Regions from separate parts of the Pantoea vagans genome, predicted to be linked through region 2. Evidence: predicted binding sites of a transcription regulator. Region 2 holds the regulator's gene; each other region holds the start of a gene.

Region 1 (4,662 bases), 320 kb from region 2:
ATTGGGGTCTAAAGCCGTCTCGGTGATCAGGCGGTTGTTGAGCAGAAACTGGATCATGCGGTTATCTCCTCGCCATGCCGCTGCCAGACGGGTTTGCCACTCAGCCAGGTTTGGGCAATATTGCGGTCATCGCCCAGCGTCATCATGACAAACAGGCGTTCCCAGATGTCTTTACTGTTGGCACTGCGTAATTTTTGCAGCGGTGACACCGCCGGATCGAGCACCACAAAATCGGCCTCTTTGCCGGGATTGAAGTTACCAATTTTGTCATCTAAATCGAGCGCATGCGCCCCGCCCAGTGTGGCGTGGTAGAAGGCTTCACAGGCACTGAGTCGGTATTGTTGCAACTGCCCAACTTTGTAAGCCTCCCCCAGGGTTTGCAGCATATTAAAAGTGGTACCTGCGCCGACATCGGTTCCGATACCCATGCGCACACCCTGCTGCCAGCAGCGTTTGATGTTGAACAACCCGCTGCCGAGGAACAGATTGGAGGTGGGGCAGAATGCGATGGAGGAATCGGTATCGTGCAGGCATTGCCATTCGCGATCTTCCAGATGCAGGCAATGCGCAAACACACTGCGCTTACCGGTCAGTTGATGCTGGTGATACACATCAAGGTAGCCGTCGTGCTCTGGGAACAATTCGTTCACCCAGGCAATTTCCTGCTGGTTCTCACTGAGGTGTGTGTGCAGCCAGGTATCAGGGAACTCTTCACGCAGCTGACGTACCTTCTCCAGCAGCGCCGGTGATGACGTTGGCGCAAAGCGCGGCGTCAATGCATAACTAAGCCGACCACGCTGGTGCCAGCGCTCAATCAGTTCCAGGGTATGCTGATAACTCTCTTCGGGGGTTTCGGTCAGATACTCTGGCGCGTTGCGATCCATCATCACCTTGCCCGCGATCAATCGCATATCGAGCTTTTCCGCTGCGCTAAATAAGGCGTCAACGGACTGTTTGTGGACGGTGCCAAACACCAGCGCACTGGTGGTGCCATTCGCCAAGAGCTGCTGCAAGAAGAAGGCGGACATCTGCGCAGCGTGGTCCGGGCAGTGATATTGGCTCTCGACCGGGAAAGTGTATTGGTTCAGCCACTCCAGTAGCTGCTCGCCAAAGGCCCCAATCATCTCTGTTTGCGGATAGTGGATGTGGGTGTCGACAAAGCCCGGCACGATGAGTTTACCGCGCAGATCGATCACCTGAGCGGCATCAACGCGCCCTTCTGCGATCTCCCAACTTTCCAGCGCGACCACTTTGCCATCACGCAGCGTTAGTAGGCCATCTTCAAGATAGCGTGCATTGGCCGCAATCTGATCGGGCTGTGCAGCCAGGGCGGTGAAGTCAAAGAAGCTGGCGCGCAGCAGGGTTTCAGAGGCGTAAGGCATAAAAGTTCCTTGATACATGTCATTGCAGATAATTGCCTTGAAAGTGAATTGCAAGGGACATGCCAAAGCTTAGAACAAAAAATACTGTTCTATTTCAATAAAATAGGTGATTTTTATTGATTTTGAGGGCAGGATCAATTCGCAAACGAATGCGCAACCGTTTGCTGACAATGGCAAACGGTTGCTATTGGTGATGAAAGTGTAAATCGCAGAGATAACGTAGTAAGACCCGTGATTTTTTGCGCAATGCCGGTGCAATAGCGCACTCTTTTTGTGCACGAAGAATCCTGCAACACACCGGTTAGGCTTTTCATGAGCATGGTGTCAGGGTTAATGCTAAGGTGTGGCTGAGAACCTGAAATCGTTTAAGGAACAGTGAGATGATTATTTTTGTTACCGGCGCTACTGCTGGTTTTGGTCAAAGTATCACCCGCCGCTTCATTGCTACAGGTCACAAGGTGATCGCCAGCGGACGCCGCGCTGAGCGTTTAAAAGAGCTGAAAGATGAGCTTGGCGACAATCTGTATACCGTTCAGTTGGATGTGCGCAATCGTGCTGCTATCGATGAAGCCATTGCAGCTCTGCCCGCTGAGTGGCGCGATATTGATGTGCTGGTGAACAACGCTGGCCTGGCGTTGGGTGTTGAACCGGCGCACAAAGCCAATATCGAAGACTGGGAAAATATGATCGACACCAACAACAAAGGCTTGGTGTACATGACTCGCGCGGTACTGCCTGCCATGGTGGAGCGCAATGTTGGTCATATCGTCAACATTGGCTCCATCGCGGGGAGCTGGCCTTACCTGGGCGGTAACGTGTATGGCGCAACCAAGGCCTTCGTCCGTCAGTTCAGCCTCAACCTGCGCACTGATTTACACGGCACGGCGCTGCGTGTTACCGATATTGAGCCTGGTTTAGTAGGTGGCACCGAGTTCTCCAACGTGCGTTTCAAAGGTGACGATGGTCGCGCCGATGCGGTTTACGAAGGCACTACCGCACTGACCGCGGAAGACGTGACTGAAGCCGTTTACTGGGTAACCACCCTGCCTAAACACGTTAACATCAATACATTAGAGATTATGCCCGTGGCCCAGACCCTCGCGGGTTTGAAAGTGCATAAAGGCTAAACGATGCCCAAGGGCGCACTGCCGTGTGCCCTATGCGCGACCCCATCCCGTGACGATAATCAGCATCCCGCAGAATGCCACCAGCGCGCCAACCCAATCCCAGGTACTGAGCTTTACGCCATCCACCACGCGCAGCCAGATGAGTGCTGTCATCACGTAGACACCGCCGTAGGCCGCGTACACACGTCCACTGGCGGCCGGGTGCAACGTCAGCAGCCAGACAAACAGGGCGAGGCTCGCAGCAGCAGGGATCAATAACCATGCTGTCATGCCTTTCTTCAACCACAGCCACGGCAAGAAACAGCCAACAATTTCGGCAATCGCAGTGATAAAAAACAGCAACGTGGTTTTCACCAGCATAAAAATGTTCACTCCAGGTTAAACAAACGGCTCACCGCTGGTGAGTAAAGAAGCAGCGATGATATACTAACGCCCATGGTTGTGACAGCCGACCAAGCGGCTGTGCTGGTGTTAACTTAAGGAAATGACAATGAAAAATCTGTTTTCTGCCCTGCTGGCTGCCGTATTGACTTCCAGCGTGCTGCTGACCGCGCCATTGGCTGTGGCTAAAACTGACCGCGTGATCATTGAAGATGGTAACAGTGCTGCCAGCAATGAAGCGGCACGTCAAAGCCAGCAACAATGGAATGACACGAAAAATCTGCGCGGTAAGGTCAATACGCGTGTGGAGAAAGAGTTTGATAAAGCGGACAAAGCTTTTGATACCCGTGACGCCTGTGAAAAGAGCTACAACGTGAACGCCTATTGGGAACCCAATACCCTACGTTGCCTTGATCGCCGCACTGGGCGTACTGTCGCACCTTAATTCGCTGTTGCTGCTATAGTTTTCATGGGAATTCAGAACCAAGGAGAGTGTGATGAAAAAACGTAATGCCGTTGTATTGATGGCAATGCTGGCCCTGCCAGTATTGGCCCAAGCATCCTGTGAAAGCGTTAAAGCCGATATCAGTAAGAAGATTGTTAATAATGGCGTGGCCGAATCGGACTTCTCGCTGGATATCGTCCCCAATGACCAGGCCGATCAGGCTGGCGGTCAGGTGGTGGGCCACTGCGAGAATGATACTCAGAAAATCGTCTACAAGAAGAATGGCCGTGATGCGGAAAGCAATCTTCCGGCCAGCGCAGGCAGCTCACAAGATACCCCTGCACAGTAATGCTTACCGGGCGGCACTCAGCCGCCCTTTTCTATTCGGCTTCCGGCCTTTGGCGTGGCATCAGCCATGCAATCCACAGTGTCAGCATGGCAATCAGCAGCGCGACCACAAACACCCAATGCAGTGACGTGGCAATCTGACCAATCCAGTAATGCAGCGTGCCTTCCGGCAGTGCCTGACGGCTCTCATGCGACATGATTTTTTGCATCGGATCGTCGGCCTGCGGCAGACGCAGTGCAAGGTTGAAATTCAGCACCGCTCCCATCAGCGCCGTGCCCACCGCCGAACCCAGCATGCGGCTAAACATGATTGATGCAGTACAGATGCCGCGAATTTCGTAGTGCGCATGGTTCTGCACCGAGACCAGGAAAGTGGTGCTGGTCATACCCATGCCAGTGCCAATCACAAATGCCGTGAACCCCGCCTGCATAATTGAGCTGTCGGCGCGTAACAACAGCAACAGTGCACTGCCCGCGATGAGTAAAAAGGCCCCCAGTTGAGCAGTGAAGCGATACGAGGTGACCAGCATTAATCTGCCACTGAGGGTACTCGCCAGCGGCCAGCCAATGGACATCATCGCCAGCGCACTTCCCGCCTGCAACGGCGTGCCACCGTTAATTCCTTGGATCCACGTTGGCAGAAAAGCGCTGATGCCCATCATGGTGGCGCCAATAATCAGATTTCCGGCATTGCCCGCCACAATCAATCGGCTACGCCAGATGGCCAAGGGAAACAGCGGCGCGGCAGCACGCTGTTCGTGCTGCTTCAATTGCCAGCCGGCCAACAGCGCTAATAGCAGAAATGCCAACAGCCAGTAACCCAGTGCATCCGCTTGTAACAGCGCCACCAACAGTGCCGTGACGCATATCATCAGCCAGCAGCTGCCGGTGAGATTGAGCTTCGCGCCTGTGTGATGTTCGCGCGCGGGCAGGAATTTTGCCAACAGAAAGATGGAGAACAAACCGATCGGCACATTTA
Region 2 (4,662 bases):
ACCATCCACCCACAGCTGCGGGAAGGTTGGCCAGTTAGCGATTTTTGGCAATTCGGCACGGATATCCGGGTTCTGCAGAATATCGACGTAGGCGAAGCGCTCACCACAGGCCGAGAGTGCCTGCACAGCTTGCGCAGAGAAACCGCAGCTAGGCAGTTTCGGGGAACCTTTCATGTACAGCAGGATTGGGTTTTCTGCGATCTGGCGCTGAATTTTTTCAACAGTACTCATTATTGCCTTCCTTAAAGCATCACTTCGTGTTTGTTTATTGTAGCGACTTCAGGCCTGCACTGAAAACGGGATTTTGCGTTCGCGACCTGCGAATCGCCATGTTTGTTAAGTCCCGCCAACTTCAATAACAATTTCATATCATTAAAAGGCATGAACAAATTAATAATTAGCAATAGTTTCGCTGCGTTAACCAGCTGAAATTGCTCATTAAGGCGACAGAATAAGCCGTGTAACAGATTAATAGAAAAAGGCCTTACCTTTTGGAAAAAAAGTGGATTAGAATCACTTCGGCGCTGATCGTTGATCAGATTTCTCTTACGTAGCCGCGGCCTGTTTTTTTATCAGACTGCTTAACCTGTAACCGGACTATGCGTTTACTGATTACGCTTATCATACTGGCTTTCGCCCAACTGTTCGTTAATGTGGCCTCTGCTTCACCGCATGCGCCTGTTAACGCCAGTTTGCATAATGCTGAGAAAAAAAGCGCGCGCGAAGATGAGCGCCGCAAGCGACGTCCGGTGAAAACCACGGCTAAAAAGTCTCGCCTGTCTACTACGGTGCAAAAACTCAAGCTGAAGAAGCAAAGCAAGACAGAAACCGCGCTGCACAAAACCACCCGTAAGAAATCCCTGCTGAAATCGCCAGCAAAGAAATATGGCCATCAACGCTTAGCCAAAAAAACGCGTGAAGTCGATGATGAAGCGCTGGAGCTGACCGGCATTCGCATGAGCAAATCACACCGCCAGCGTTATCAAAAGGCGCGTGAAACAGCGATGACCAAATTGATGGGCCAGTTGGGCAAACCTTATCAGTGGGGTGGCACCTCGCCGAATACAGGTTTCGACTGCAGTGGTCTGGTGTGGTACGCCTACAAAGATTTAGTCAAATACAAATTCCCGCGCACTGCGAATGAGATGTATCACTTGCATGATGCCGCGCCGATTAAGCGTCAGATGCTCGAAAAAGGCGATTTAGTCTTCTTCCGTATTAATAATCGTGGCACTGCCGATCACGTAGGTGTCTACCTTGGTAACGGTAAATTTATTCAGTCACCGCGGACCGGTAAAGACATTCAGATTAGTGCGTTGGGTGAGGATTACTGGGAGAAGCATTATGTTGGTGCACGCCGCATGATGACGCCGAAAACCATTCGTTAGTCGTTGCGCAACGTATAAAAAAAGCCGGATGCTTTCACAGCACCGGCTTTTTTTATACGCTTTTGTTTAATGCAGGATGGCCGTAAAGCTGAACGCAATAATCATTAACAGTGCGCCAACCGTGGTCATCAGGGCCAGCTTCAGATCTGTACTCATCACTACTCCTTAGTCACACTTTTATTAGGGTTAAAACAATTTTCGCACAGCGTCAGGCAAAAATCTCGTGTTATCCGCGCCAGCTTGCTAGAATCGCCGCCTTTCGTTGCGCAACCCATTTTGCGCATGCTGTATTTACAGCCTGCTGAAGCGATTTTTCCTGCCTGAACAGGCAGCGTTGACCCAAATTTTCGGGTGCAAAACCCTTCGCAGACGCAAACGTTTAACAATATACTTATCAGTACGTTGCGATAAGCCGGGGAGTACCTTTTTCATGGCCACAATTAAAGATGTAGCAAAACGCGCGGGTGTCTCCACCACCACGGTTTCGCATGTCATCAACAAAACGCGTTTTGTCGCAGAAGAGACGCGTAACGCCGTTTGGGAAGCAATTAAAGAATTGCACTATTCCCCCAGCGCCGTTGCGCGCAGTTTGAAGGTCAATCACACCAAGACATTGGGATTGCTGGCGACTTCAAGTGAAGCTCCCTACTTTGCTGAGATCATTGAAGCGGTTGAGAATCACTGCTTCGAGCGCGGCTACACATTAATCCTTGGCAATGCGCACAACGACCTGCAAAAGCAGCGTGCTTATCTCTCGATGATGGCGCAGAAGCGCGTCGATGGTCTGTTGGTCATGTGCTCCGAATACCCAGATGACCTGCTGCAAATGCTGGAGGAGAATCGCAATATCCCGATGGTGGTGATGGACTGGGGTGCTTCGCGCGGTGACTTTACCGATACCGTGCAGGACAATGCTTTCCATGGCGGTTATTTGGCTGGGCGCTATTTGATCGAACGTGGTCACCGCGATATTGGCGCGATCCCGGGACAACTTGAACGCAACACGGGCGGTGGACGCCACGCTGGCTTCTTGCAGGCAATGAATGAAGCCGGGGTCACGGTGCGGCCAGAGTGGATTGTGCAGGGTGATTTTGAACCCGATTCAGGCTATCAGGCGATGCAACAAATCTTGAATCAGAAACAGCGTCCAACTGCCGTATTCTGTGGTGGCGATATCATGGCAATGGGTGCGATTTGCGCAGCCGATGAGATGGGCTTGCGCGTCCCGCAAGATATTTCCGTGATCGGGTACGATAACGTGCGCAACGCGCGCTTTTTCACACCAGCGCTCACCACCGTGCACCAACCGAAGGCTGAGTTGGGTGAGAAAGCGCTCGAAATGTTGCTGGATCGCATCACCAGCAAGCGTGAAGAGCCACAAACGATTGAGGTTCAACCGACCTTGATTGAGCGCCGCTCCGTTGCCGATGGCCCATTCCGCGACTATCGCCGCTAACCTCGCGTTTCGCTGAGCCATTCGTGGTTCAGCGTCTCTGCATCACCCAGATAAGCCAGAAGCCAATCCAACGCGGGTGATGCTCGCTGCTCTGACCAACTGACACAGCAAGGGCTGTCAGGAAACGGCTGCGGCAGTGGCAATTCCACCAGCGTGCCTTGATCCAACAGTGGCCGCGCTAAATGCCCTGGCACCATGCCGACACACAATCCCGCCTGCAAACAATCCATTCCGGTTTCCCACTCCGGCACCACCAAACGCCGCTGATTGTCCAGGGTCCAGGTCATACGTCTGGGTAATGCGCGAGACGTATCTTCCAGCACCAGCGATGGCCAGGCACGCAATATTTCATCATTTAATTCTGTATTGTTGACCAACGGATGATCGGGACTGACAACGCAACGCCAGTTTAAGGCCCCCATATCCTGAAAGGCGAAACGCCCGCCAACCGGAACCGCCTGCGTTGCGCCAATAGCGACATCAACACGCCCGTCGGCCAGCGCATCCCAGACACCGTTGAACACTTCGTAGCTGATAATCAGCTCCATATCCGGGAAATGACGGTAAAAATCTTTCACCAGTTGTCGGGTGCGCTGGGGTTTGACGATGCAGTCCACCGCGATGCTCAACTGTCCGCGCCAGCCGTTCGCCAACTGTTGGCACTGCCTGCGCGTTGCAAGCATTTTTTTGATAACAGATCGCCCTTCACGGACAAAGTGCTCTCCAGCTGGTGTTAAGACGACTTCACGATGCTGGCGTTCAAACAACGGAACCGCTAACCAGGTTTCCAGCTGCCTGACGGTATAGCTGACGGCAGAAGGCACACGATGCAACTCTTGCGCTGCCGCGCTGAAACTGCCGCTGCGCGCCACCGCATCTACTACTTCCAGTGCATACTCAGACCACATGTATTTGCCTTCAAAATTTTTAACAGCAGGTTGCAAATATTAGCGTTTCACAAACCGCAACGCACTCTTTTACACTCCCCGGCGTTCAATCTGCCAATGAGAATCACTATGTTGTCTTCAAAAGGATTTCTGCCCTACCTTGCCTTGCTGAGTATGCTCGGCTTTCTCGCCACGGATATGTATCTGCCCGCTTTTGGTGACATGCAACGCGATTTTGCCACGGCTCCGGGTACGATCAGCGCCAGCCTTAGCCTGTTTCTCGGTGGATTTGCCTGTGCGCAGGTGTTTTGGGGCCCCTTGTCGGATCGCTTTGGTCGTAAACCGATTCTGTTGGCAGGATTGACGCTTTTCGCCTTGGGCTGCCTTGGCATGTTGTGGGTAACAGACGTCAACCTGATGCTGGCATTGCGTTTCGTACAGGCTGTGGGCGTCTGTGCGGCGGCCGTGAGCTGGCAGGCACTGGTGGTGGATCGCTACCCGAAAGCACAAGCCAACAAAGTGTTTGCCACCATCATGCCTCTGGTCGCGCTTTCGCCAGCTTTAGCCCCATTGCTGGGTGCCTGGCTAATGGGACACTTCCATTGGCGCAGTATTTTTATCGCGCTCACAGCGATCACCGTTTTGCTGCTCATTGGCACCCTGCAACTGACTGCCCGCAAAAAGGGTCAGGCTGCAAAGGTTGCGCAACCTGGCTGGCTCACGCTGCTGAAGACCCGCGTATACAGTGGCAACGTGCTGATTTACTCAGCCTGTTCTGCCAGTTTTTTCGCGTGGCTAACCGGTTCACCTTTTATTCTCGCCTCAGCAGGGTTAACACCCGCAGACATTGGCTTGAGCTATATCCCACAGACCATTGCTTTTCTGATTGGTGGCTTCGGCTGCCGCGCGCTGCTCAATCGTTATCAGGGTG
Region 3 (4,662 bases), 330 kb from region 2:
CTGCTGTGCAATGGTAGTTACACCTCAGCTGCATGGAATTATGCCGTGAAGAGAGCGTTGGTCGAACAGCATCGTCTCCGCTTTCGCGACCGCGTTCATGAGGATCACCAGTTCACCTTGTCGGCGTTTGTTTACTCACAACATGCGTGGGTCAGCCAGAAAGTTTATTATCATCAACGCGTGCGTAACGGTTCACTGACGAACAGCAGGAAGAGTGATGACTATTTCCTGCAGCGCTATAACGCCTTTATGCAGGCATTCAGCATCTTAAAAATCGCGCTGGGCCACTCTCCGTTGAAACAGAAACTTGAGAAAGAGTATTTATTGCACTCGTTCCGCTTAATGATTTACCTCTCGCTCTATAATGGAACCGCAGTACCCGAGTATGTGATTAATGCGATTCGTTTTTTAGGCGGGCAGTACGATCCAGCCAATATTAAAGAGTGGCTACTTATCCATCGGCCAGAAATGTTTATTCTGTTGCAGAATATTAAAGTGGCGAAAACATTAAAACGCGCTGCGTAATTCCATTTTATTCCGAAGAAAGGAAATAACCACGACCGGCTGTTTCTGCAAGAAAAGTGTAATAATTATCGTCATGACGGCTAAAGATGTTACAGATAATGTGCATTTTAACTTCAATTCACTTTCCTTCGGCCCATGAGAAGATTGGGGTTGGTTATTTTTAGCCATCCCCGTGAATTCTTTTTCATGGCCGAAATGGCATGTCAAAAATCTTAATTTAGCACCAAGGATAAAATTAAGAATAAGTCTGGTAGGCAGTTAGGGTGTTCTGTGTCAGGCTCTGTTTTTCAGCGAAATTTCCCAGACACCTCAATACTTATGTCAATTAAACGTAACGCTATTGCCAACTATGTAGGTCAGATCTACCTGACACTCTCGGGTATTCTGGTTGTACCGCTCTATATTCATCATTTGGGGATGGAAGCGTATGGTTTAGTCGGTTTCTTTTCGATTTTACTGACCTGGTTACAGTTGTTAGATGCGGGTGTTTCAACGACGTTGATGCGTGAGGCCGCGCGCTATCGTGCTAACCAGGCTGAATTTATCTGGTTTCCCTCTTTATTTGCCGCACTGTCAAAATTCTTCCTGATTTCGACCGTGATTTTAGTGGTCATCGGTTGGCTGGCCACGCCATGGATTGCGCATCATTGGCTGGATGCACAGCATCTTCCATCTTCAGATGTGGTGACTGCAGTAGCGATTATGGTCATCACCGCCGCTATTCGTTGGCGTACCAGCCCGTATCGCAGTGTCATCGTCGGCTTTGAACATCAGGTGTGGCTCAACGGCGTCAATCTGGTGATCGTCACGCTGAGAACGTTTGGTGCCGTCCTGGTGATCCAACTGTTTTCAAATCCGGTTTTGAGTTTCTTTATCTGGCAGTTACTGGTCTCGATCGCCGAAGCGGTATGTCTGATTTACAAATGTTTCCAGTTGGTGCCAGCTTCAGCGCGCAAACAGAAGCATGAGAATTTAAAGCAGGTACTTAAACCTTTTATTCGCTTCGCACTGAGTGCGGCCTACGCCAGCGCCGTATGGACGTTCATTTCTCAGATTGACCGTCTGGTACTGTCAAAAACGTTGCCGTTGAGCGAATACGGTTCCTTTACCGTGGTCGCGACGGCCGCTACCGGGATTATTTTGCTGAGCAGCCCGATTATGCAGGCTATCGTGCCGCGTATGACCGGGATGAAAACCAAAAAAGAGGGTGATGCCCAGTCGCTGACGCTGTATCGGTATACCACCCAAGCGGTGGCGATATTTATGGCTCCGCTCAGTATCACCATTGCGTGCTTCTCTGCACCGCTGTTGTGGGCATGGACGCAGAATCAGCAGGTGGTGAATGAGATGTCGTTTGTCCTCAGCCTCTATGCGCTGGGCAGTGGCGTGCAGGCAATATGTGGCTTGCTGTATCACCTGCAATACGTCAATGGCAACCTCAAGCTGCATGTTAAAGGTTTCTCCTGTTTTGCCATTATTCTGGTGCCGCTCAATATTTTTGCGGCTCTCCATTTTGGCGCGATGGGTACCGGCTGGTTATGGCTGGGGCAAAACGTGTTCTACCTGCTGGGGTGGGCGTGGCTGGTGCATCGCCGCTTCGCGCCGGGCATTCATTTCGCATGGTTAACGCGTGATGTGTTGCTGGTATGGGTTGTTGCGGCGGTTATGGCCTGGCTCTGCTCACTCCTGCCCATTAGTTGGGATCAAAATCGCTGGTTGAATCTGTTATGGCTCGGGCTGATTGGCATGGTCAATCTGGCAGTGTGTTGTCTCTTACACAGCCTGGTGATCAAGCGTCTGCTGCCGTTCAATAAAGGCTTTAACGTTGAGGAGAGAGAATGAACGGCGTGAGCATGACGGTGATCGTGCCTAACTGGAACTGCGCTCCATGGTTAGGGGAAGCGATAGATTCGCTGGTAGGTCAATCTTCTCCTCCCGAGCAAATCATCGTAATTGATGATGGCTCAACGGATAACAGCGTGGCGCTACTAGAAGAGATGGCGGCTCGCTATCCACAAATCACGGTGTTGCAGGCGCAGCGGGGTGGTGTCAGCGCGGCGCGCACGCTTGGGTTGGAGATTGCCACCGGCGACTTCATCTATTTTATGGATGCGGATGATTTCATCGGTAAAACCCTGTTCGCAGATTTCCGTCGCGCAAAGGCGCAGCATCCCGAAATGGAGTTGTTCTGCTTTGGCGCCAAAATGTTTACGGACTTGCCCGTCGCCCAGCGGCAATATCAACTTTTTCACCAACGACGTATCCAGGGCGCGTTTCCCGGCGGCAGCACTACCCTCCGCAATATGATCACGCATCAATCTGCGCATCGCGTGTTGTGGAGCAGTATTGTCTCACGCCATTTGATTGAAAGGGTGGGGGTGCAATTTCTGCCGATTCAACACCATGAGGATGCGCCCTACATGTTTGCCTTGTACATGCAGGCGCAGGAAGTGGTGCTCACAGGCGAAAGCTATTACTACAAGCGTTTTATGGTGACTTCGCTGTCACAACGCAAAGCCACTTTTGCCTGGGTTGAAAACTACTTTATTGCACGCGGTAACAGCGAAAGCTTTATGCAAGCGTGGGGTATGCCTGCCGATGAGTGGCTGATGGACCGCTATTACGAACCGGTGATGTACGGTTGTTTGATTGAGATGCGCAAAAATAACATCGACGTCCCCAAGGAGTGGCACGTCACCATCGACCAGTTGATCCGTAAAGTGACCGGCGAGAGCAAGCGCATGAAACTGCAGTGGTACTATCCCATGCTTTATAACGGTTTGAAGGCAAGTCGCAGTCTGTTAGCACGCTATACCGGTAAGCGCTGACTTCGATCAACTCTGCATCACCTGATTAAATTTACTTTTGCGCCAGAGGCCTTTACCATTCTGGCGCACAAATTTGCGTGCACCCGACTTCCCTCGCTTCCGCCATTCAGGAGAGTGCATGTTATATCCTATCGTCCGGCCGGCGCTGTTTAAGCTCGATCCAGAGCGTGCGCACGAACTCACCTTGCAACAATTACGTTTTATCAGCGGTACCCCGCTGGAAGGGCTGATTCGCCAGTCGCTGCCGTCGCGCCCGGTCAGTTGCATGGGACTGACTTTCCCGAACGCGCTGGGCCTTGCCGCAGGGCTTGATAAGAATGCGGAGTGCATTGATGCTTTCGGCGCGATGGGCTTCGGTTTTGTAGAAGTGGGGACTGTCACGCCACGCCCACAACCGGGTAATGATAAGCCGCGTATGTTCCGCTTAGTGGAAGCGGAAGGAATTATTAACCGCATGGGCTTTAATAATCACGGTGTCGATCACCTGGTCGAGAACGTTAAAAAGGCGCGGTTTAAAGGTATCCTCGGTATCAATATTGGCAAAAATAAAGATACGCCAGTGGAGCAGGGTAAAGACGATTATCTGACCTGCATGGAGAAGGTGTATGCCCATGCCGGTTATATTGCCATCAATATTTCCTCACCGAACACACCGGGATTACGCACGCTGCAATATGGCGAAGCGCTGGACGATCTTCTGTCTGCGATCAAATTAAAACAAAAAGAACTGCAAGAACGGCAGCTTAAATATGTGCCAGTAGCGGTGAAGATCGCGCCGGATCTTTCAGAGGAAGAATTGATCCAGGTTGCCGACAGTTTGGTGCGCCATGAAATTGACGGCGTGATTGCGACAAATACCACACTCGATCGTGCATTGGTGACGGGCGTAAAATATGCTGACGAAATGGGGGGATTAAGTGGCCGTCCGGTGCAATCCCGCAGCACGGAAGTGATCCGCCGCCTGTCGCAGGAGCTCCAGGGCCGTTTGCCCATTATTGGTGTCGGTGGCATTGATTCGCTGGTTTCTGCACGTGAAAAAGTCGCAGCCGGTGCAACCTTGGTACAGATATACTCCGGTTTCATTTATAAAGGCCCAACGTTAATTAAAGATATCGTGACCCACCTCTAAGACATTTCTCACTTTCCCGCGCCGGGGGGTTTATTTATCCCTTCGGCTCGTTTATATTTTGTGCTGCTGATGCATTTTTCAGCTTTTCTTTAGCGTTATATACCCTAAATAATTCGAGTTGCAGGAAGACGGCAAGTGGGGGAATCCCCATGAGCTTACATCAGTAAGTGACTGGGGTGA

What was found. Region 2 encodes PurR, which represses purine synthesis genes. Its sites were predicted from a motif close to CANGCAAACGTTTGCNTG; they were not measured.
Region 1: a site for PurR is predicted at 1,553-1,570, ahead of guaD (guanine deaminase). Genes of this name have one in related genera too.
Region 3: a site for PurR is predicted at 3,416-3,433, ahead of pyrD (quinone-dependent dihydroorotate dehydrogenase). Genes of this name have one in related genera too.

Annotation. Positions count from the first base shown of each region.
Region 1 is NZ_CP011427.1:1,889,831-1,894,492, reverse strand. Features, by position in the region: gene xdhA (xanthine dehydrogenase small subunit) at 1-57, opposite strand, end outside; gene guaD (guanine deaminase) at 54-1,382, opposite strand; gene ydfG (bifunctional NADP-dependent 3-hydroxy acid dehydrogenase/3-hydroxypropionate dehydrogenase YdfG) at 1,763-2,509, shown strand; gene LK04_RS08770 (YnfA family protein) at 2,540-2,869, opposite strand; gene LK04_RS08765 (DUF1283 family protein) at 3,000-3,335, shown strand; gene LK04_RS08760 (DUF1161 domain-containing protein) at 3,388-3,684, shown strand; gene LK04_RS08755 (MDR family MFS transporter) at 3,716-4,662, opposite strand, start outside.
Region 2 is NZ_CP011427.1:2,211,861-2,216,522, forward strand. Features, by position in the region: gene LK04_RS10275 (Grx4 family monothiol glutaredoxin) at 1-234, opposite strand, end outside; gene LK04_RS10280 (C40 family peptidase) at 600-1,388, shown strand; gene LK04_RS20550 (YnhF family membrane protein) at 1,455-1,544, opposite strand; gene purR (HTH-type transcriptional repressor PurR) at 1,819-2,844, shown strand; gene punR (DNA-binding transcriptional activator PunR) at 2,841-3,752, opposite strand; gene punC (purine nucleoside transporter PunC) at 3,861-4,662, shown strand, end outside.
Region 3 is NZ_CP011427.1:2,541,248-2,545,909, reverse strand. Features, by position in the region: gene LK04_RS11935 (glycosyltransferase family 2 protein) at 1-525, shown strand, start outside; gene LK04_RS11930 (lipopolysaccharide biosynthesis protein) at 844-2,367, shown strand; gene LK04_RS11925 (glycosyltransferase family 2 protein) at 2,364-3,353, shown strand; gene pyrD (quinone-dependent dihydroorotate dehydrogenase) at 3,472-4,482, shown strand.